DNA from 3 places in the Rahnella sp. 1L-D-7-B-C2 genome. Region 2 is predicted to be linked to each of the others. Evidence: predicted binding sites of a transcription regulator. Region 2 holds the regulator's gene; each other region holds the start of a gene.
What was found. Region 2 encodes LexA, which represses DNA repair genes until DNA is damaged. Its sites were predicted from a motif close to TNCTGTATGTACATACAGNA; they were not measured.

Region 1 (6,663 bases), on a different contig from region 2:
TTGCCCGATGACTTCATTTCGAGGCAGCCGATATACCAGTTATATTATTTGCTAAACCGTAGCAATTTATTCGGGGGACAGCATCAGGTAGTGGCCCAACGCGCCGTAGAAAGATTGTTACATGATGATATTAGTTAGCAGGGTAAATAAGTGAAAGCACAAACAAATAAGGCCTGAATATTTAAAATATTCAGGCCTTATTTATGCAGCAAACCGTTTATTGGCTCGCCCAATTTGTAATCTGTCAGACCTGTAAACCCAGCAATTTCAAAATGAAATAGCCGATAATGGCAATGATAATTGGCAAAATGTACAGCGGGAAATATTGCACAAGAATCGTATGGCGCGGGATTACAATCCGTTCTTCAATCTGAGGACGTGTGCGCCCTTCTGCGCCTTTGGCCTGTTCCAGAATTAGCTGATCCTGAATGCCTTCCCGAATATGTTTCACCTGACGAGACATTCTTGCGCCAGACGCCTGAAGCGCCAGACCGACAAAAATTAGCCAATAAATAATAAAGAACATAATGTTCGCGCTGGTCATCCCCTGGCCTAAAGACGGCACCGGTGAGTTGTACCAGAACATATTAAGAAAAGTGGTGTTAAATCGCACCATATCCACCATGACGTGGACGAAATCCAGCATCACCGCATTGATGCCCTGCTGAGCTTTAGTATGCTCATTAATAAAAGTAAGCAATGAAATCAGTGTAGAAAGCAGCGCAGGGATGAAAATTACCCACCCTGCAATCCTTTTAAGGACTGCGACACGTCCGGCTTGTTGGTACGTCATGAATTCCCCTTGTTAGGACGTCTTTATCAACGGCTAAGTTTACTCACAGAAAGTCTGCTCTGCTCATCATTTTAATCAGTTAGCACCACACTTCGTCGAAAATAGGCCCTTTAGGAATTTGAGCAACGGATTTATCCGTTTCACCACCAGTGATAGAGTAGCATTTCATTCACTGATACGGAGTTCACCCGCATGGCTTATGCACGCCCTGTAAATGCCGCAATTTTCGATATGGATGGTCTGTTAATTGATTCTGAACCTTTATGGGTTCAGGCAGAACTCGATGTGTTCAGCAGTCTCGGTGTGGATATTTCACAACGGCATTTACTGCCAGATACACTTGGCCTGCGCATCGATCAGGTAGTGCGGATGTGGTATCAGGCGCTGCCGTGGCACGGGCCGAACCAGGAAGAAACCTCAGCAATGGTGATCGCCCGCACGATCGAGTTGGTTGAACAAACCCGCCCACTGCTGCCCGGTGTGACGCATGCGCTGGAAATGTGCCGCGATCAGGGGCTGAAAATCGGTCTCGCTTCCGCGTCGCCGCTGCACATGCTCGATAGCGTGCTGGAGATGTTCAACCTGCAGTCGTATTTTCAGGTGCGTGTGTCTGCCGAAAAACTGCCGTACAGCAAGCCCCATCCGGAAGTGTATCTGCTCGCTGCCGCCGAGTTGCAGGTCGATCCGCTAAACTGCGTCACGCTGGAAGACTCCTTTAACGGCATGGTCGCCACCAAAGCGGCGCGTATGCGCTCGATAGTCGTTCCGGCACATGAATTCAGCGCCGACCCGCGCTGGGCGCTGGCAGATACCAAATTGTCCTCACTTGAAGAACTTGTTCCCGCACACATCCGCTGACTGTCAGGCGTAGCAGACTGAAATCCGCTGCTGCGCCGTTAATTTCCTCTTCGCTCTCTTTCGTATTCCCTTCCCTCCCCTCCTTGTCGGTTAATTTCGGAAATCATGAGCTGCCTCATAAATAAATAAAACGTTATTTCATTTTTATTGAATTCGCATGCCAATGAACTTATGCTTTCTGTAATACGGACGAGCCGGGTGCTCTCCTGCTTCTGTACGCTGTTACTGCCACGCAACGGTCAGACTAGCCCGGCAAGTCCTCCTTAATATGCACATCACAACGCACGAGAGGCACGACATGCAAGTTCGTCAAAGCATCCACAGCGACCACGCTAAAACCCTTGATACCTCTGAATTACGCCGCGAGTTTCTCATTGAAAAGATCTTCGAGAGAAATGCCTACACCATGACGTACAGTCATATTGACCGCATTATTGTGGGTGGCGTGATGCCAGCTGAAAAAACGGTTTCTGTCGGGGACGAAGTCGGTAAGCAGCTTGGCGTGAGCTATTTCCTTGAGCGCCGTGAGCTGGGTGTGATAAATGTCGGCGGGCCAGGCGTCATCGTCGTCGATGGCACAACTTATGAAATCGGTCATGAAGAAGCGCTGTACGTCGGTAAAGGCGCGAAACTGGTTGAATTCAGTAGTATAGATGCCACTAAACCCGCCAAGTTTTACTACAACAGTGCTCCGGCTCACACCGCTTTCCCGAACAAAAAAATTACGCTTGCAGAGGCCTCTCCGCAAACTATCGGCGATGCCGCCACCAGCAACCGCCGAACCATCAACAAATTCATCGTGCCGGACGTTCTGGAAACCTGCCAGCTGACCATGGGGCTGACCAAACTTGAAGAAGGCAGCCTGTGGAATACCATGCCGTGTCACACCCATGAGCGCCGTATGGAAGTGTATTTCTATTTCAACATGGAAGAAGAGACCGCGGTCTTCCACATGATGGGGCAACCACAGGAAACGCGTCATCTGCTGGTTCACAATGAGCAGGCGGTAATTTCTCCGAGCTGGTCTATCCATGCGGGCGTGGGAACAAAAAACTATACCTTTATCTGGGGTATGGTCGGTGAAAATCAGGTATTCGACGACATGGATCATGTCAAAGTCAGCGAGATTCGCTAATCCAGTGGCTCCGCCACATTCCGGCGGAGCCTTCCAATCTTTCAGGCGAATATGCCGTTGCAAAAGAGACTCTGATTATGATCCTCAATGCGTTTGAATTAACTGGCAAAGTTGCCATCGTGACCGGTTGCAACACCGGGCTTGGGCAAGGAATGGCGCTCGGACTGGCGCAGGCGGGCTGCGATATCGTCGGCATTAATGTGTCTGAGCCGGATGAAACAGCTGAAAAAATCGTCGCAACCGGCCGACGCTTCCTCGACCTGCGCGCCGATTTGAGCAGCATTCAGGGAATTCCTGAACTGATAGAAAAAGCGGTCAGCGAATTCGGCCATATTGATATTCTGGTTAATAACGCCGGGATTATCCGCCGTGAGGATGCTATCGAATTTAGTGAAAAGAACTGGGACGACGTCATGAACGTCAACAGCAAAACGCTGTTCTTTATGTCCCAAGCCGTCGCGAAACAGTTCATCAAACAAGGTAACGGTGGCAAGATCATTAACATCGCGTCGATGCTGTCCTATCAGGGCGGAATACGTGTCCCTTCCTACACCGCATCGAAAAGTGCAGTGATGGGTCTGACCCGGCTGATGGCCAATGAATGGGCGAAGCATAACGTTAACGTGAATGCGATTGCACCGGGGTACATGGCGACCAACAATACTGAGCAACTACGCTCGGACGGTGAGCGCAGTAAAGAGATCCTCGATCGTATCCCGGCGGGACGCTGGGGCTTGCCAGAAGACGTGATGGGGCCGGTGGTTTTCCTGTCCTCCAAAGCTTCGGATTATGTCAATGGCTACACCATCGCCGTCGACGGTGGCTGGCTGGCCCGCTAAGAATAATACGTGACAATTTAAAGGCGTATTTCTATACGCCTTTTCCCCTTTAATCAATCCATTGACAATTAGTTACAGGGTTCCGCTTCCACGATTGTGACAGTTTCACTTATACTGGATAAAATAACAGTTATCCAGTTCGGACGCGTCATGACGGCGGAAGGCCACCTCATTTTTTCTATCGCCTGTGCGGTATTTGCCAAGAAGGCGCAGCTCTCACCCGAGCTGGCGCACGGCGACTGGTGGCATATTATCCCTGGGTCGTTGCTGACGTGCCTGCTGCCGGACATTGATCACCCAAAATCACTGATCGGCCAACGCCTTAAATGGATTTCCCATCCGATTGCCCGTGCCTTTGGCCATCGCGGTTTTACGCACAGCCTGCTGGCGGTCATCGGCGGTATTTTTCTTTTACGTACCCATTTCCCCCACGACTGGGTTATCCCGGCTGATGCCTTTCATGCCATGGTCATTGGCTATCTCAGCCATATTCTTGCCGATATGCTGACGCCGGCGGGTGTTCCTCTGCTCTGGCCGTGCCGCTGGCGTTTTCGCCTGCCGATTATTAATAGTCAGAAAGGCAACCAGCTGGAACGAACGCTTTGCCTGGTATTGGTCGGATTTACGCTGTTCTGGCCCGACTGGACGCCCATCATTGGTGCAATCAACCCCGATATATTTAATCATCTGCTGAAACTCTTTATCTGATTAGCATAAAATTTCGACAATCCGGCGATAATTAATACGAATACCACCAAAAAGTTATAATGCATTCTTTTTGGATATAAATGATCGTGCACCCAAACTGATATTCTTCACCCCAACGCTATGGGATGGTGCAATCCTTTTTGGAACACCCGTTTAAAATATAAAACTATAAGTCTGGAGTTTGGTATGAATCTTCCGCTCGTTCTTAACGTAGTGGTTTTTGTTGCTTTGCTTATACTGCTGGCGCAAACCCGTCACAAGCAGTGGAGTCTGGCAAAGAAAGTCCTGGCAGGTCTGGGGCTCGGCGTAGTATTTGGTCTGGCACTGCAGCTTATTTACGGCTCTGATGACCCGGTTCTGAAAACGTCAATTACCTGGTTTAACATCGTCGGTAATGGTTATGTGCAGTTGCTGCAAATGATCGTGATGCCGCTGGTGTTCGTTTCTATTTTAAGTGCGGTCGCAAAATTACATAACGCGTCCTCATTGGGTAAAATCAGTTTCCTGACCATCGGCACTCTGCTGTTTACAACGCTTATCGCCTCACTGGTCGGTATCTTTGTGACGGGTTTGTTCGGCCTGACCGCGGAAGGTCTGGTGCAGGGTACGCAGGAAACCGCGCGTCTGACCGCCATTCAGTCCAACTATGTTGGCAAAGTGGCAGACCTGAGTGTGCCTCAGCTGATCCTTTCCTTTATACCTAAGAACCCGTTTGCCGATCTGACCGGTGCAAGCCCGACGTCAATCATCAGTGTCGTGATCTTCGCCGCGTTTGTGGGCGTTGCTGCCCTGCAGCTGGTGAAAGATGATGCGGAGAAAGGCCCTCGCGTTTTGGTCTTCATTGATACCCTGCAGGCGTGGGTGATGAAGCTGGTGCGTCTGGTGATGAAACTGACTCCTTACGGCGTGTTGGCTTTGATGACCAAAGTGGTGGCAGGTTCGAACGTTCAGGATATCGTCAAGCTGGGCAGCTTCGTAGTGGCTTCATATATGGGTCTGGCGATTATGTTCGTCGTCCACGCTGTCCTGTTGTCCTTCACCGGCGTTAACCCGGCTAAATTTTTCCGTAAAGTCTGGCCAGTGCTAACCTTCGCTTTCACCAGCCGTTCAAGCGCAGCGACTATCCCGCTGAGCGTGGAAGCGCAAACCCGTCGTTTGGGTATTCCGGAATCTATCGCCAGCTTCGCAGCATCCTTTGGCGCCACTATTGGCCAGAATGGCTGTGCCGGTCTGTATCCGACCATGCTGGCCGTAATGGTTGCCCCGACAGTCGGCATCAACCCATTTGATCCTATGTGGATTGCCACACTGGTAGGTATCGTAACACTGAGTTCTGCGGGTGTTGCAGGCGTCGGGGGCGGTGCAACCTTTGCGGCGCTGATAGTGTTACCAGCAATGGGTCTGCCGGTCACCCTGGTCGCGCTGCTTATCTCCGTTGAACCACTGATCGATATGGGTCGTACTGCGCTGAACGTCAGTGGTTCCATGACCGCCGGTACCATCACCAGCCAAATCCTGAAGCAAACCGATAAGACGGTAATGGATTCAGAAGAAACGGCTGAGCTGGCTCACCGCTAAGTACCCGAAGTTTAAAAACAAAAAACCGAAGCTAAGCTTCGGTTTTTTTTCGTCTGAATCTGGCGCCTGTACGGCGTGTATCTCAGAAAGGATAGTCGTGGAAACCAATCTGCTCTGAAATATTGCGCGCCGCCGTGTGCAACATAGCAACGTAATCAGTTTTACTTTCTTCAGAGAAACGAATCGTCGGGAAGGAAATACTCAACCCCGCGATCACCACGCCAAAGCGGTCGAATACCGGCACAGCGATACAACGAAGCCCCTGCTCCTGCTCTTCATTATCTTCACCGTAACCTTGCACACGCACCTGATCCAGCGCCTTTTGTAAATCAGCAGCATTCATGATGGTATTTTCAGTACTGCGGGTGAATTCAATTTCCTGTAACAGCGCACCGACTTCGGCTTTATCGCCCCACGCCATCAGCACTTTACCGATAGCAGTGGTATGCAGCGGGTTACGGCGACCGATACGGGAATGCATACGCAGGTTATACATCGAATCGATTTTATGGATGTAAACAATGCCGTCTTCATCCAGCGCACCAAGGTGGATGGTTTCACGTGTCAGACGCGACAATTCACGCATCTGAATATCCGCGCTGCGGATCAGATCGACGTTTTGCAACGCTTTCGCGCCCAGTTCAAACAATTTGAGTGTCAGCGAGTATTTCTCTGATTCCCCTTCCTGCGCGACATATCCCAAAGATTTCATCGTCTGCAAAAAACGATAGACAGTACTTTTGGACATCATG
Region 2 (6,663 bases):
GGCGGAAAATCGGGCCGGCTGGCCAGAAATTCAGATTGATACCGGCTGCAATGTGTGGTGGCACCAACCCCTGATGATAGAGCACGTAAGACAGCAGCAGATAATCCATGTGGCTGCGGTGGCAGGGCACATACACGATTTCCTGACCGTCCTGCGCTAACTGGCGCACGCGCTCGGCGTTATTCACGTTGATGCCTTTATACAGGCGGTTCCACGTCCAGCTCAGTACGCGGTCGGAAAGGCGCACGGCTTCATAAGAGAAGTTCGCGGCAATCTCTTCCATCAGCGCGATAGCGTTTTGCTGGGCCTTTTCGTGTGAAATCTTTTTGCTGCGCGCTTCATCTTCAATGGCTTTTTCAATGGCTTTCGAGGCCAGCAGCTTATTGAATAAATCCTGACGGGCAGGCAGGCGCGGGCCGACTGCTGCCAAACGCAGGCGAGAGAAGTGCATTCGCGCCACGCGGGCGAGCTTTTGCGCGATGGTTTTATCCGTACCGTGCTCGGTCGCCATGTAGCGCAACGACACCGTATTAGAGAAGCGGACAAAACTGTCGCGGCCTAGCCACAACACGGCGAAGAATTTCTGAATGCCGTTCAGCACGCGCAGATGCGGCGTATCCTGACCTTCACGGCCCGGTGCACGTCCGAACATCACCGAGACGGGCAACATCTGAATGTCTAAATCCGGATTATTACGGTGCAGATCCAGATAGTCGTGGAACAGCTTTACGGATTCCTGCTTCGGCGTGTAATACGAAAACACGCGCGGGCCTTCAGCGATAAACACATGGCTTGGCAGCAGTGTGCCGTCGATATCCAGCGGAATCAGCGGATCGGGCAAATTCTGGGCAAGACACTGCGCACGCAGGGTCAGCAAATCTGCTTTGGAGTTATAAGGTAATACGTACAGGATCGGGCGCGTCGGGTCTAAGTGCAACTCGGTCACCGGATCTGTAGGTATGACTTTGCTCTTTACCAGCAATGAAAGCGGTAAATTCAATAATGTGTAATAAAGTCTACGCCAACCTGACATAAAAACGTGAAGCCTCTTGTTAGCCATTTCGCCGCAAGGATACCAGAAAGCTCAAATGAGATCTGTGGTGATGAGAGACCATTAAACCGCTAAAATGCATCAAACACCCGAAGGACTACCCCTCAAGGATCAGTAACAGAATGGCGAACCAAGTCACTGGATTTACCCGAATTTATAAAGCAGCCGGATATTCATGGAAAGGGCTGAAAGCGGCATGGCAAAATGAAGCGGCTTTCCGTCAGGAAGCCAGTGCGGCTATCCCCTTAATTTTGCTCTCATTCTGGTTCGATGTGAGCAGCATCGAACGCATCCTGCTAATCGGCTCGGTGGTCCTGGTTTGCGTGGTGGAATTGCTCAACAGCGCCGTGGAATGCGCAATCGACCGCATCGGGCCTGAGTTTCACGTGCTCTCAGGACGTGCCAAAGACATCGGGTCGGCTGCTGTACTGTTGACCATCATATTGGCGATTTTTGTCTGGGTCAGCATCTTTTGGCCGCGATGGTTCTGATTTGGAATCTGTATTCCAGGAATCGCGCTTATGCACTGTTTTTATTCAATCTTAGGTTTTCATTGCCCGTATAGCTGTATATACTCACAGCTAGACTGTATAAACAACCAGGGGGCGGAATGAAAGCTTTAACGACCAGACAACAAGAGGTCTATGACCTGATTCGCGATCATATCTCCACTACGGGTATGCCACCAACCCGCGCGGAGATTGCCGCTCGTCTTGGGTTCCGTTCCCCGAATGCTGCGGAAGAACACCTGAAAGCTCTGGCGCGTAAAGGCGTCATTGAGATTGTCTCCGGGGCTTCGCGCGGTATCCGTCTGCTGATGGAAGAAGAAGAAGGTTTACCGCTCATTGGCCGTGTAGCCGCCGGTGAACCTCTGCTGGCTCAGCAACATATCGAAGGACACTATCAGGTAGATCCCGCGATGTTTAAACCGAGCGCGGATTTCCTGCTGCGCGTTAGCGGTATGTCGATGCGCGATATTGGGATTCTTGATGGTGATCTTCTGGCCGTGCATAAAACGCAGGACGTGCGTAATGGCCAGGTTGTCGTCGCCCGTATCGATGATGAAGTCACGGTAAAACGCCTGAAGAAACAAGGCAACGTGGTGCAGTTACTGCCTGAAAACAGCGAGTTCCAGCCGATTGTGGTGGATCTGCGTGAGCAAAACTTCAGCATTGAAGGCTTAGCGGTTGGTGTTATTCGCAACGGCGACTGGATCTAATCAGTCAACGAAAATGCGATTTCTGCGCTTTCCCCTGAACTAAGTCACACGAATTTCGCATCATCGCCCCTCACGGGGCGATTTCATTTTAGGCATATCCTGAACCTCCGGCATGAGATTCTCTATGCAACATCAATCCCTTCTGCAAAAGTTTCAACACACTTTTCTGAGCCCGACCGATAAAGCCCTCTGGATGCTCGCGCTGCCAATGATCTTTTCTAATATCACTGTGCCTTTGCTGGGACTGGTGGATACGGCAGTGATCGGTCATCTCGACAGCCCGGATTATCTCGGCGGCGTCGCGGTGGGTTCGATGATCACCACCTTCCTGTTCATGATGCTGCTGTTCCTGCGCATGAGTACCACCGGTATGACCGCGCAGGCGCTCGGCGCGAAAGATAAAGTCCTGCTGGCGCGCGCTTTTGTGCAGCCTTTTCTTCTGGCTGTGCTGGCGGGTGTGGTGATTTTATTGTTCCGTCATCCGCTGATGGAAGGGGCTTTTTACATTGTTGGCGGCAGTCAGTCGGTGCTGGAACAGGCGCGGCTGTTTATTGAAATCCGTTGGATTAGCGCGCCCGCTTCTCTGGCAAATCTGGTGATCCTGGGCTGGCTCCTCGGAATTCAATACGTGCGCGGGCCGGTGATTTTACTGATTGCCGGTAACCTGCTTAACATCGTGCTGGATCTGTGGCTGGTGATAGGGCTCGGCTGGAATGTACAGGGCGCAGCGACGGCAACTGCCTGTTCGGAGTATTTCACGCTGTTCATCGGGCTGTGTTTTGTCTGGCGTGTGATGAAGCGCTGGGGGATCACTTTCCCGCTGCTGACCTCATCGTGGCGCGGCGACTTGCACCGGTTGCTGAGTCTCAACCGTGACATTATGCTGCGTTCGTTACTACTCCAGCTCTGTTTCGCCTCGCTGACTATTCTCGGGGCGCGGCTCGGCAGCCATATTGTTGCGGTGAATGCCGTTCTGATGAATCTTCTGACCTTTACAGCTTTTGCGCTCGATGGCTTTGCTTACGCGATTGAAGCCCATTCCGGTGAGGCGTTTGGTGCCCGTAACCGTGAAAAACTGCTGAAGGTATGGCGCGCAGCCTGTCGGCAGGCGGGTCTGGTGGCACTGGCGTTTGCGCTGTTGTATGCCCTGACCGGCGAGCAAATTATTAATGCGCTGACGTCTCTGCCAGAGCTGCGCCAGCTGGCTGACAGTTATCTGGGATGGCAGATTGTTCTGCCGCTGGTCGCGGTCTGGTGTTACCTGCTCGATGGTATGTTTATCGGCGCGACCCGCGGGCGGGATATGCGCAACAGCATGGCGATTGCCGCACTCGGGTATGGACTGACGTTGCTGTCATTACCGCTTTTGGGCAACCATGCGCTGTGGCTGGCGCTGACCGTCTTCCTCGGGCTGCGGGGCGTTTCTCTCGGCTGGATATGGCACCGGTACTGGCAGCGAGACGCATGGTTTTCCTCGTCATCACACTGAATTGGCGACTTTTTTACATGGCAGGATATAGCGGTTAGTCGTTATATCCTGCTTTGGAATAATCCTAATAACGCGTTTTATCCCTTCGTTTGCAGGATAAATCCAAATTCTCTACTAACCTTAGAAGTGTTAAGCCCGAGCTGCAGCGGTAACCCGCAGCTCCATAAACCCTAAGGTAACAGGAGATATTTTATGAATAAGGACCAAGCCGACGGTAACTGGAAGCAGTTTAAAGGCAAAGTAAAAGAAAAATGGGGCAAGCTGACTGACGACGATCTGACCGTAGTGGAAGGTAAACGCGATCAGCTGGTTGGTAAGATTCAGGAGCGTTACGGCTATCAGAAAGATCAGGCCGAGAAAGAGCTCAAGGATTGGGAATCAAGCAACAAATATCACTGGTAAAAACGCGACTCCCCCTCGTGTTTCAGTGACGTATCCTGAGTAGAAGCTGCTCCTACCCGGAACGCTTTCAGGATACGGGTACAAGGATGTACCCACTGTTTTATCTTGAGTACGTCAGCCGTAAAGTCCTCCCGACAGCACCGCATCCTCGCTATTCAAATCCCGCGATATAAAATTTAGCGTTTCTTCACCACAATTGTGTGGTCGTGATCGCAGTGGTCGTGGCTTTCGCATGTCTCAACGACTTTGCATTCGCCGCACAGACCATGCGCTTCTACTACGGAATGACGTAATTCGAACCCAGAATCCAGTGCCAGTTTCGCCAGGCGCTCTTCGATACCGTCAGTGGTTTTTTCCGTCACCAGACCGCAGCGATCGCAAATAAACAGCGCTGACGTATGGCTCGGCTCTTCAAAATGATGGCACAACACGTAGCTGTTAGCGGATTCCACCCGGTGAATAAACCCCTGTTCCAGCAGGAAATCCAGCGCACGATAGACCGTTGGTGGCTTGGCCTGCGGTTCGCTGACGCGCAGCAAATCCAGTAAGTCATAGGCGCTGATCGCACCGGGCTGTTGCGTCATCAGGCGCAGCACTTCCAGACGCTGCGGCGTAAGGCGAACATTACGCTGCTGGCAAAGCTCTTCAGCTTGTGAAAGGACTTTTTCCGGATTATTCAGGGTCATAAAAACGTTCTCTGAGCGCAGATTGGGATCGATAAGCCACATCATGTGGCCATTGTTGATTTTATCATGCTTCGGCCAAATCGACGAATTATGCGCCGCCGGGCTGTGACATATTCTGCCTCCTAAAACCCGCACCGGATGCCGAATCTTTGTTCTGTGGTATAATCAGCAACTACCTTCCCTCTGGCCTGTGCGCCGGAGGGAGCGCCACGAACTCCTTCAGCGAATGTCAGGTCGATGTCAGAAACTCAACACGAAATACCCCAAACCACCCCGTTTTCCGCTCAGCGTTTTTCCGTTGCGCCGATGCTTGACTGGACCGATCGTCACTGTCGCCATTTCCACCGCCTGATGACTGGCCAGACGCTGCTTTACACTGAAATGGTGACCACCGGCGCCATCATTCATGGTAAAGGGGATTATCTCGGCTTTGGTGAGGAAGAGCATCCGGTGTCGCTTCAGCTCGGTGGCAGTAATCCGGCCGATCTGGCGCACTGCGCTAAACTGGCCGAAGCGCGCGGGTATGATGAAATTAACCTCAACGTTGGTTGCCCGTCGGATCGTGTGCAGAACGGCATGTTCGGGGCCTGTCTGATGGGACAGGCGTCGCTGGTAGCGGATTGCATCAAAGCGATGCGCGACGTGGTGTCAATTCCTGTTACCGTCAAAACCCGCATCGGCATCGACGACCAGGACAGCTATGAATTCCTGTGCGATTTCATCCGTCAGGTCTCTGAAAAAGGCGGCTGCGATACGTTTATCATTCATGCGCGCAAAGCGTGGCTTTCCGGTCTGAGCCCGAAAGAAAACCGTGAAATCCCACCGCTGGATTACCCACGCGTTTATCAGCTTAAGCGTGATTTCCCGCATCTGACGATGGCGATTAATGGTGGGATTAAGACGCTGGAAGAAGCCAAAACGCATCTGCAATTTATGGATGGCGTCATGGTGGGCCGCGAAGCTTACCAAAATCCTGGCATGTTATTGAACGTGGATCGCGAACTATTTGGCTCAGACGCACCGCTGAAAACAGGCCCGGACATTATCCGCGCGCTGTATCCTTATATTGAAGCGGAGCTGAGTAAAGGCACTTATCTTGGTCATATCTCCCGCCATATTCTCGGCCTGTTCCAGGGCGTGCCAGGTGCGCGTCAGTTCCGTCGTCATCTCAGTGAGAATGCGCATAAAGCCGGCGCGGGCATTGATGTGGTTGAGCAGGCGCTGTCGTTGGTAAATCAACCTCAGGAAGCGACAGCGCAGGTTTAAGCTGTGAGTAAAATCACTATCTGTTAGTCAAATTCGCTATCTCTTCGCAGGTCATTCGTGCCTGCGAATAATTTTATCCTTGATATTCAATGCAATAATTCCTGTCTCCGATTGGCACGTTTCTTGTAATGGTAGACAGGTGTTATGACATCGCGTCTTAATGCAATTCGCTTATTAAGGAGCACCCGATGCTGGAAATTCTCTTTGTGCTTGGCTTTTTCTTCATGCTGATGCTGACCGGCGTCTCTCTGCTGGGCATGGCGGCTGCACTGATCGTGGCGTTTGCTCTGATGATGCTGGGCGGATTCTTGGCGATTGTTATCAAAATGTTGCCGTGGTTGGTTCTGGCTGTCATCGCGGTCTGGATTTATCGTGCGTATATCAGGCCGGACGCGCCTAAATACCGTCGCCGCCGTTTACCATGATTTTTGAAGTCAATAAGTGGCTTCTATAACATCATGAAATCATGACGGTTAATAACGCACTGCTGTGCACATAAAAATGTAATCGTTACAAAGATAACTTTTACTTATGTGCTAGCGATCACAAG
Region 3 (6,663 bases), on a different contig from region 2:
ACGTGGGTGCGGTTGCCGGTGGTATGTGCATCGGACGCCACGGTCACCGCGTAGCCTTTGCTGGCCGCGATTTTGATGGTGGTGTCGACGCAATAATCGGTGGCGCAGCCACAAATTGTGAAACGCGTGGTATCCAGCTCTTTGAGAACAGATTCCAGTGTTGTGCGGTAGAAGGAATCACAGGCGGTTTTGGTGACAGAAATTGCACCATCCGGGCGATGCAGCTCCGGTAAGACATCCCACAGCGCGCTGCCTTCGGTCATCTCCCCCTCGGCATGCTGAATGAAGATAACCTGCCCTGCCCGGTCGATCATCTGATTAATCTGTGCAGCACGTCCGGCACGATCATACCGTTCGGATTCAAACACACCATTTTGCATATCCACAACAATCAGTACGTTTTGCTCTGCCACAATCCTTTCCCTCAACAATCACAACCCAAGAATGAAAAAAGCCCTGCATCACTTTACACAATGCGGAGCTTTTTCACAGGCTGATAACAATGAATTTATCAGGAGGGATCGTCTTATTTTTTCATCAACGGATGATCGTTCCACGGACTGTCGGCGGCCGGTTTGGCGGTGCTGACTTTTGGCTTTTGCGCTTTGACTTCAGACAGCGGCGTGCGGCGTTTGCTGCGGCTCATGTCCGGGCGCAGATGGCCTTCGATGAAATCCAGATACAGCGTTTCCACTTCCTTACGCGCCCAGGGCGTGCGGCGCAGGAATTTCAGGCTGGATTTTACACTCGGATCGCTTTTGAAACAGTTGATGTTCACCTGCGACGCCAGCGCCGGCCAGCCGAAGTTGTCCACCAGCGTTGTCAGCAGTTTTTCCAGCGTGACGCCGTGCAGCGGATCTTTCGCCGCACCGGGGTTTTGTGGTGTATCAGTCATCAGCAAGCTCGCTCAACAAAATTCAGGGCGCGCAGTCTAGCACTTTTGTTCGCTGCTGACACCGCGCGCCTGAGGGTTTAGGACACAGCGATAAACTGTTCGCGCAGGGCGTGCAGTTCGTCGCGGGTATTGGCCGCCTCTTCGAACTCCAGATTTTGTGCATGCGCATACATTTTGCTTTCCAGCTCCTTGATGCGTTGCTCCAGCGCTTTTGGCGTAAGCGATTTGAAGGTTTGCGCTGCTTCGGCATCCCGCTTGTCTTTGTTCTTTTTGGTCTTCGGCTGACCGAGTTGCAGAATATCGGAAATCTTTTTGTTCAGCCCCATCGGCGTGATGCCATTATCGAGGTTGTACTGTTCCTGTTTGGCGCGGCGACGCTCGGTTTCTTCGATGGCTTTCGCCATGGATTTGGTGATCCGGTCGCCGTACAAAATTGCCTTACCGTTGAGGTTACGCGCCGCACGGCCGATGGTCTGGATGAGCGAGCGTTCAGAACGCAGAAAGCCTTCTTTGTCGGCATCAAGAATAGCCACCAGCGAAACCTCCGGCATATCTAGCCCTTCTCTGAGCAAGTTAATGCCGACCAGCACGTCGAACTCACCGAGACGCAAATCGCGAATGATCTCCACGCGCTCCACGGTATCGATGTCAGAGTGCAGGTAACGCACCTTCTCGCCGTGTTCTTCCAGATACTCGGTCAAATCCTCAGCCATGCGCTTGGTCAGCGTGGTGACCAGCACACGCTCGTTGATGGCAACGCGTTTGCGGATCTCCGACAGCAGGTCATCAACCTGAGTGGTCACCGGCCGCACTTCGATCAGGGGATCGAGCAGACCGGTCGGACGCACCACCTGTTCGACGACGTCGCCACCGGATTTTTCCATCTCATAGGTGCCGGGCGTGGCGGAGACGTAAATACTTTGCGGCGCGGCGGCTTCGAATTCCTCAAAGCGCATCGGACGGTTATCGAGCGCCGACGGCAGACGAAAGCCGTATTCCACCAGCGTTTCTTTGCGCGAACGGTCGCCTTTGTACATCCCGCCGATTTGCGGAATGGTGACGTGGGATTCATCGACAATCAGCAGGCCGTCGGCTGGCAGATAGTCAAACAGCGTTGGCGGCGGCTGGCCGGGACCACGTCCGGAAAGATAACGCGAATAGTTTTCGATGCCCGAGCAATAACCCAGCTCGTTCATCATTTCGAGATCAAACTGCGTGCGCTGGCTGATGCGCTGTTCTTCCAGCAGTTTGTTATTGCCGAGCAGCACTTTGCGCCGGTCGGCCAGTTCCACCTTGATGTCTTCCATCGCCTGCACGATACGTTCGCGCGGGGTGACGTAGTGCGTTTTCGGGTAGATGGTGAAACGTGGCACTTCATGCTGAACCTGCCCGGTCAGCGGATCGAACAGCGACAGCCGCTCGACTTCCTGATCAAACAGCTCGATGCGCACCGCCAGATCGTCTGATTCCGCCGGGAAGACGTCAATCACTTCACCGCGTACGCGGAACGTACTGCGCTGGAAAGCCTGATCGTTACGGGCATATTGCAGCTCGGCCAGACGGCGCAGGATCGAACGCTGATCGATGATCATGCCCTTCGTCAGGTGCAACATCATTTTGAGATACAGATCCGGATCGCCCAGACCGTAAATCGCCGATACCGACGCCACCACGATCACATCGCGGCGTTCCAACAGGGCTTTAGTGGCAGAAAGACGCATCTGCTCGATATGTTCGTTCACCGAGGCATCTTTTTCGATAAACGTGTCCGAGCTTGGGACATACGCCTCAGGCTGGTAGTAATCGTAGTAAGAAACGAAGTATTCAACGGCGTTTTCCGGGAAGAACTCTTTCATCTCGCCGTAAAGCTGCGCCGCCAGCGTTTTATTCGGCGCCAGCACCATCGTCGGACGGTTGAGATCAGCAATGACGTTCGCCACGGTAAAGGTTTTGCCGGAGCCGGTGACCCCAAGCAACGTCTGGTGCGCCAGACCGTTCTCCAGCCCTTCTTCCAGACGACGGATTGCCTCAGGCTGATCGCCTGACGGTTTAAATTCGGAATGCAGTTTGAACACTTTACTCATGACGGGCTACCTGACTGAAGAAGAAGACGCACAAGACCATTGGCAAAAACAGGACCTGGGGCGGAGGATCAGTATGGAAGACTCCTCATTTTTTGCCACTGCTGATTTTTGCCGCCACTATAATACTGTATATAAAACCAGCCTCCAATGACTATTCCTCACACAGCGTTTAACTGGTTGGCGTACCTGCACTTTTTTAGGTTCTCGGCAAAACGGTTTTTTCACCATCAGATGACATTCCTCCCCAAAATTTATCATCTGTTAACTTACTGACCACAGGTTGACGAAAACTGACACTGTCAGTGCGAACGAATTGGGGCCGTATTGCTTTTAACTAACCATTTGATAAAAAAGAACATCATTAAAAAGCCGCGAATTCGGGCAAACCGAGCGCAACCCCCGTCCCGTCTCGTCTGTAGCATCTTTTCTCACTCTCATGCACAAGGTTATCCACAGGAATAGTGGATAACTCACAGCACGCCGCGCACAGCGGGAGTTGGTAAAAAACATCCTTCAGGCAATTCAGGCCTCTGAGTGGTCTTTTTTAGTTATTTTTTATCTTTTTTATCTCCTCATTTATGCCTATTTTGCCTAAATTACAGTGCTGATGTTTCTTGCAAAAATCAAAAAGTACGATCTAAAGGATCTTTAAACATTCCCGCACCGGATCCTTTGCACCAAAATCAGTGAGACCGGCACTGGCAAAGTGCAGCGCTATTCTCCATATGCACTGTGAGCGACATCAAAACCTGAGCAACGCTTATGAATAATCCGAAATCCCCGCCCGCCGTAGCGTTAACACCCCCGTAACTTCTCTTTTTATTCTGCTTTATGAAACTTGGCCTGAGAGTTGCAAATTCCCTGCTGTGAGAGATTTTATGAAGCATTCCCCTGCAGAAGGCGTGAACAGTGGAATAAAAATGTCAGAAAAATGACAGTGGCCGTCAAAGTGAAGTTCAGCGGAACGCTCCGTGAGCGAGGGAGGTCTGATGTTAAGTGTAAAATCGGTTAACCAGTATTACGGTCAGAAACACATTTTGTGGGATATCAATCTCGAACTTTACCGCGGGCAATGCACCGGTTTGATCGGGCGAAACGGCGTCGGTAAAACGACGCTGATTAACTGCATCATGGGGCATCTGCCGGTCAAAAGCGGTGCGATCTTCTGGCAGTCCGCCAATGAAGAACCGCAAAGTTTACTCAATCTGCCGGTAGAAAGCCGGGCGCAAATGGGAATTGGCTACGTGCCGCAGGGGCGACAGATCTTTTCGCAGATGAGCGTCGATGAAAATCTGCAAATTGCCATGATGTCCAGCCGCAATAAGACGCGTCGCGTGCCTGAGCAGGTGTACGACCTGTTTCCAGTACTTAAGGAAATGGGTTCACGCAAGGCGGGTGAGCTTGATGAGAGCCAGCAACAGCAGCTGGCCATCAGCCGGGCGCTGGTTCAGCAGCCGGAACTGCTGATCCTTGATGAGCCGACCGAGCACACCAGCGCGGCGATGGCGGCGAATATGGGGAACATCATTCACCGGCTCAATCGCGACCTCGGCCTGACGCTGCTGCTGGTGGGCCACAAGCTGCCGTTCATTCGTAGCGTCGCTGACCGGTTTTGTCTGGTCGACGGCGGGCGAAACGTCGCGCAGGGCACGCTGGCACAGCTCGACGATACGCTGGTCAAAAACTATCTGACCTTCTGATGTCTGTTTTTGACGGTTTTAGTGACTCAGACGGTCGAGACTGAGATATTGCCCAAGATTGACGTCCGGTCCGACACTCAGGTACGGGATCTCGCCCAGCAGTGGCGCAGGCAGCATACGCGTGAGCGTATCCATGTAAGCCTGATGATGCTTCCCCGTTTCCTGAACGTCGTTGGCAATCCATCCCGCCAGCGGTAAACCGCTCTGCGCGATAGCCTGTGCGGTCAGCACGGCGTGATTAATGCACCCGAGACGCATCCCCACCACCAGCACCACCGGCAGTTGCTCGGCAACCACCCAGTCGGCAAAGGTATAGTCAGCGGTCAGCGGCGTATACCAGCCGCCCGCGCCTTCCACCACCACCCAGTCCGCCAACGGTTCGAGATGACGCAGGCCTGCCGATAATACAGCCGGGTCGATGGGGCATTTTTCCAGTTCGCTGACGATATGCGGCGAGGTGGGTTCGACAAAGGTGCACGGATTCACTTCGTCATAGCGCAACCCGACAGTGCTGAACGCCTGCAACGCCAGCGCATCGCTGTTGCGCGGCCCTTCGGCGGTCATTTCACTGCCTGATGCCACCGGTTTATACCCGGCGGTGGAGTGTCCGGCCTGTGCTGCTGCCTGTAAAAACGCACTTGTCGCGACGGTTTTACCGACTTCGGTATCGGTGCCGGTAATAAAGTATTTTTTCATGTTTTAGTTAAACAAATCTGGAGTTGGTTTATCTCCCTCCCCTGCGAAGGGGAGGGCCGGGGTGGGGTATTAATGGCAACTCTGGCTTTCAAGTTGCCTGCAAAACCCCCTCCCAACCTCCCCCGTCGCAGGGGGAGGAGTAGATTAACGTGGGATCAGTTCTTCCACCTGCAAAATGCCGTAGACCATCCGGTAGTTGAGCGGCAGGATGCCGTCGCGGCGGACGTAATGTTTCTCCAGCAATTGCAGACGCTCTCGCCCGCCCAGCCCGCCGATGCGACCGTTTTTGATGTGCGTCGCGCCAATGCCTTTCAAAGATCGCATCAGCGACATCACGTCAGGGAATTCGGCGACGTGATCGCTGAAAGTGACTTCATGGCGATACGGCGCGCAGGCTTCGGCGATTTTGTCCGGCGTCAGAAATTTGTTCACGTGGCGGCGCCCGTCGACTTTCATCCATGCGGCAGCCAGTTCGTTCAGCGAGCCTTCAGCCAGCGTGGAGAAAATCACCAGCCCGCCGTTGCGGGTGACGCGGTGCATTTCTTCCAGCGCGCGCGGCAAGGCATTGCACCACTGCACGGCCAGATTACTGAAACAGATGTCGACGGAGTTGTCGGCGAACGGCAAACGCTCGATGTCACCGGGCACATATTCGTCGGCCGAATCCAGCTCGCGGGCACGCGTTAACATGCCCTCGGAGAGATCCAGCGCGATGACATGATTGCCCTGCGCCCGCCAGTGGCGGCTGAAATAGCCGGTGCCGCAGCCCGCATCCACCACGGTGTTTTTCACGCCGTCAAGTTCATACATCGTCAGGTACGGCGCGGCGAGAGAGAGTAATTCCTCCCCGACATCACGCTGCAACTGCGCGGCATTTTCATAACTGATGGCGGCGCGACTGAACGCGTCGGCCACCGCTTGTTTATTCACTAATTCAGTGACTGCACCCATGAAGGGACTCCAGCAAAAAATCGATATCTTCCGGCCTGTGCGCTGCCGTCAGGGTAATACGCAAGCGCGCACTGCCCGGTGGCACCGTCGGTGGACGGATGGCGCTGACCCACAACCCGCACTCGCGCAGCCTTGCCGCCAGATCCAGCGCGGGCTGATTTTCACCCACGATAACGGGCTGGATCGCGGTCTGTGACCCGGTCAGCCCGTACGGCAATCCGGCGGCACCCGCGCGAAAACGGGCAATATTGGCGGCCAGTTTATCACGCAGACCGTCGTCTTGCTGGATCCGCGCCAACGAGGCCTGCAACGCACAGACCTGCGCGGCAGGCATCGC

Region 1: AC0Z7K_RS05345 (metal-dependent hydrolase) is a predicted target of LexA. The motif match lies at 3,738-3,757, and genes of this name have one in related genera.
Region 3: uvrB (excinuclease ABC subunit UvrB) is a predicted target of LexA. The motif match lies at 3,103-3,122, and genes of this name have one in related genera.

What each region holds. Positions count from the first base shown of each region.
Region 1 is NZ_JBXAVQ010000002.1:370,536-377,198, forward strand. Features, by position in the region: gene AC0Z7K_RS05320 (fructosamine kinase family protein) at 1-138, shown strand, start outside; gene AC0Z7K_RS05325 (YniB family protein) at 245-793, opposite strand; gene hxpB (hexitol phosphatase HxpB) at 986-1,651, shown strand; gene kduI (5-dehydro-4-deoxy-D-glucuronate isomerase) at 1,950-2,786, shown strand; gene kduD (2-dehydro-3-deoxy-D-gluconate 5-dehydrogenase KduD) at 2,864-3,625, shown strand; gene AC0Z7K_RS05345 (metal-dependent hydrolase) at 3,776-4,333, shown strand; gene AC0Z7K_RS05350 (L-cystine transporter) at 4,520-5,911, shown strand; gene kdgR (DNA-binding transcriptional regulator KdgR) at 5,994-6,663, opposite strand, start outside.
Region 2 is NZ_JBXAVQ010000024.1:22,137-28,799, reverse strand. Features, by position in the region: gene plsB (glycerol-3-phosphate 1-O-acyltransferase PlsB) at 1-1,033, opposite strand, end outside; gene AC0Z7K_RS22375 (diacylglycerol kinase) at 1,174-1,542, shown strand; gene lexA (transcriptional repressor LexA) at 1,662-2,270, shown strand; gene dinF (MATE family efflux transporter DinF) at 2,395-3,759, shown strand; gene AC0Z7K_RS22360 (CsbD family protein) at 3,952-4,161, shown strand; gene zur (zinc uptake transcriptional repressor Zur) at 4,338-4,847, opposite strand; gene dusA (tRNA dihydrouridine(20/20a) synthase DusA) at 5,085-6,113, shown strand; gene pspG (envelope stress response protein PspG) at 6,302-6,538, shown strand.
Region 3 is NZ_JBXAVQ010000005.1:159,149-165,811, reverse strand. Features, by position in the region: gene AC0Z7K_RS10895 (isochorismatase family protein) at 1-413, opposite strand, end outside; gene AC0Z7K_RS10890 (VF530 family protein) at 527-895, opposite strand; gene uvrB (excinuclease ABC subunit UvrB) at 973-2,979, opposite strand; gene AC0Z7K_RS10880 (ABC transporter ATP-binding protein) at 3,969-4,679, shown strand; gene bioD (dethiobiotin synthase) at 4,698-5,375, opposite strand; gene bioC (malonyl-ACP O-methyltransferase BioC) at 5,520-6,326, opposite strand; gene bioF (8-amino-7-oxononanoate synthase) at 6,310-6,663, opposite strand, start outside.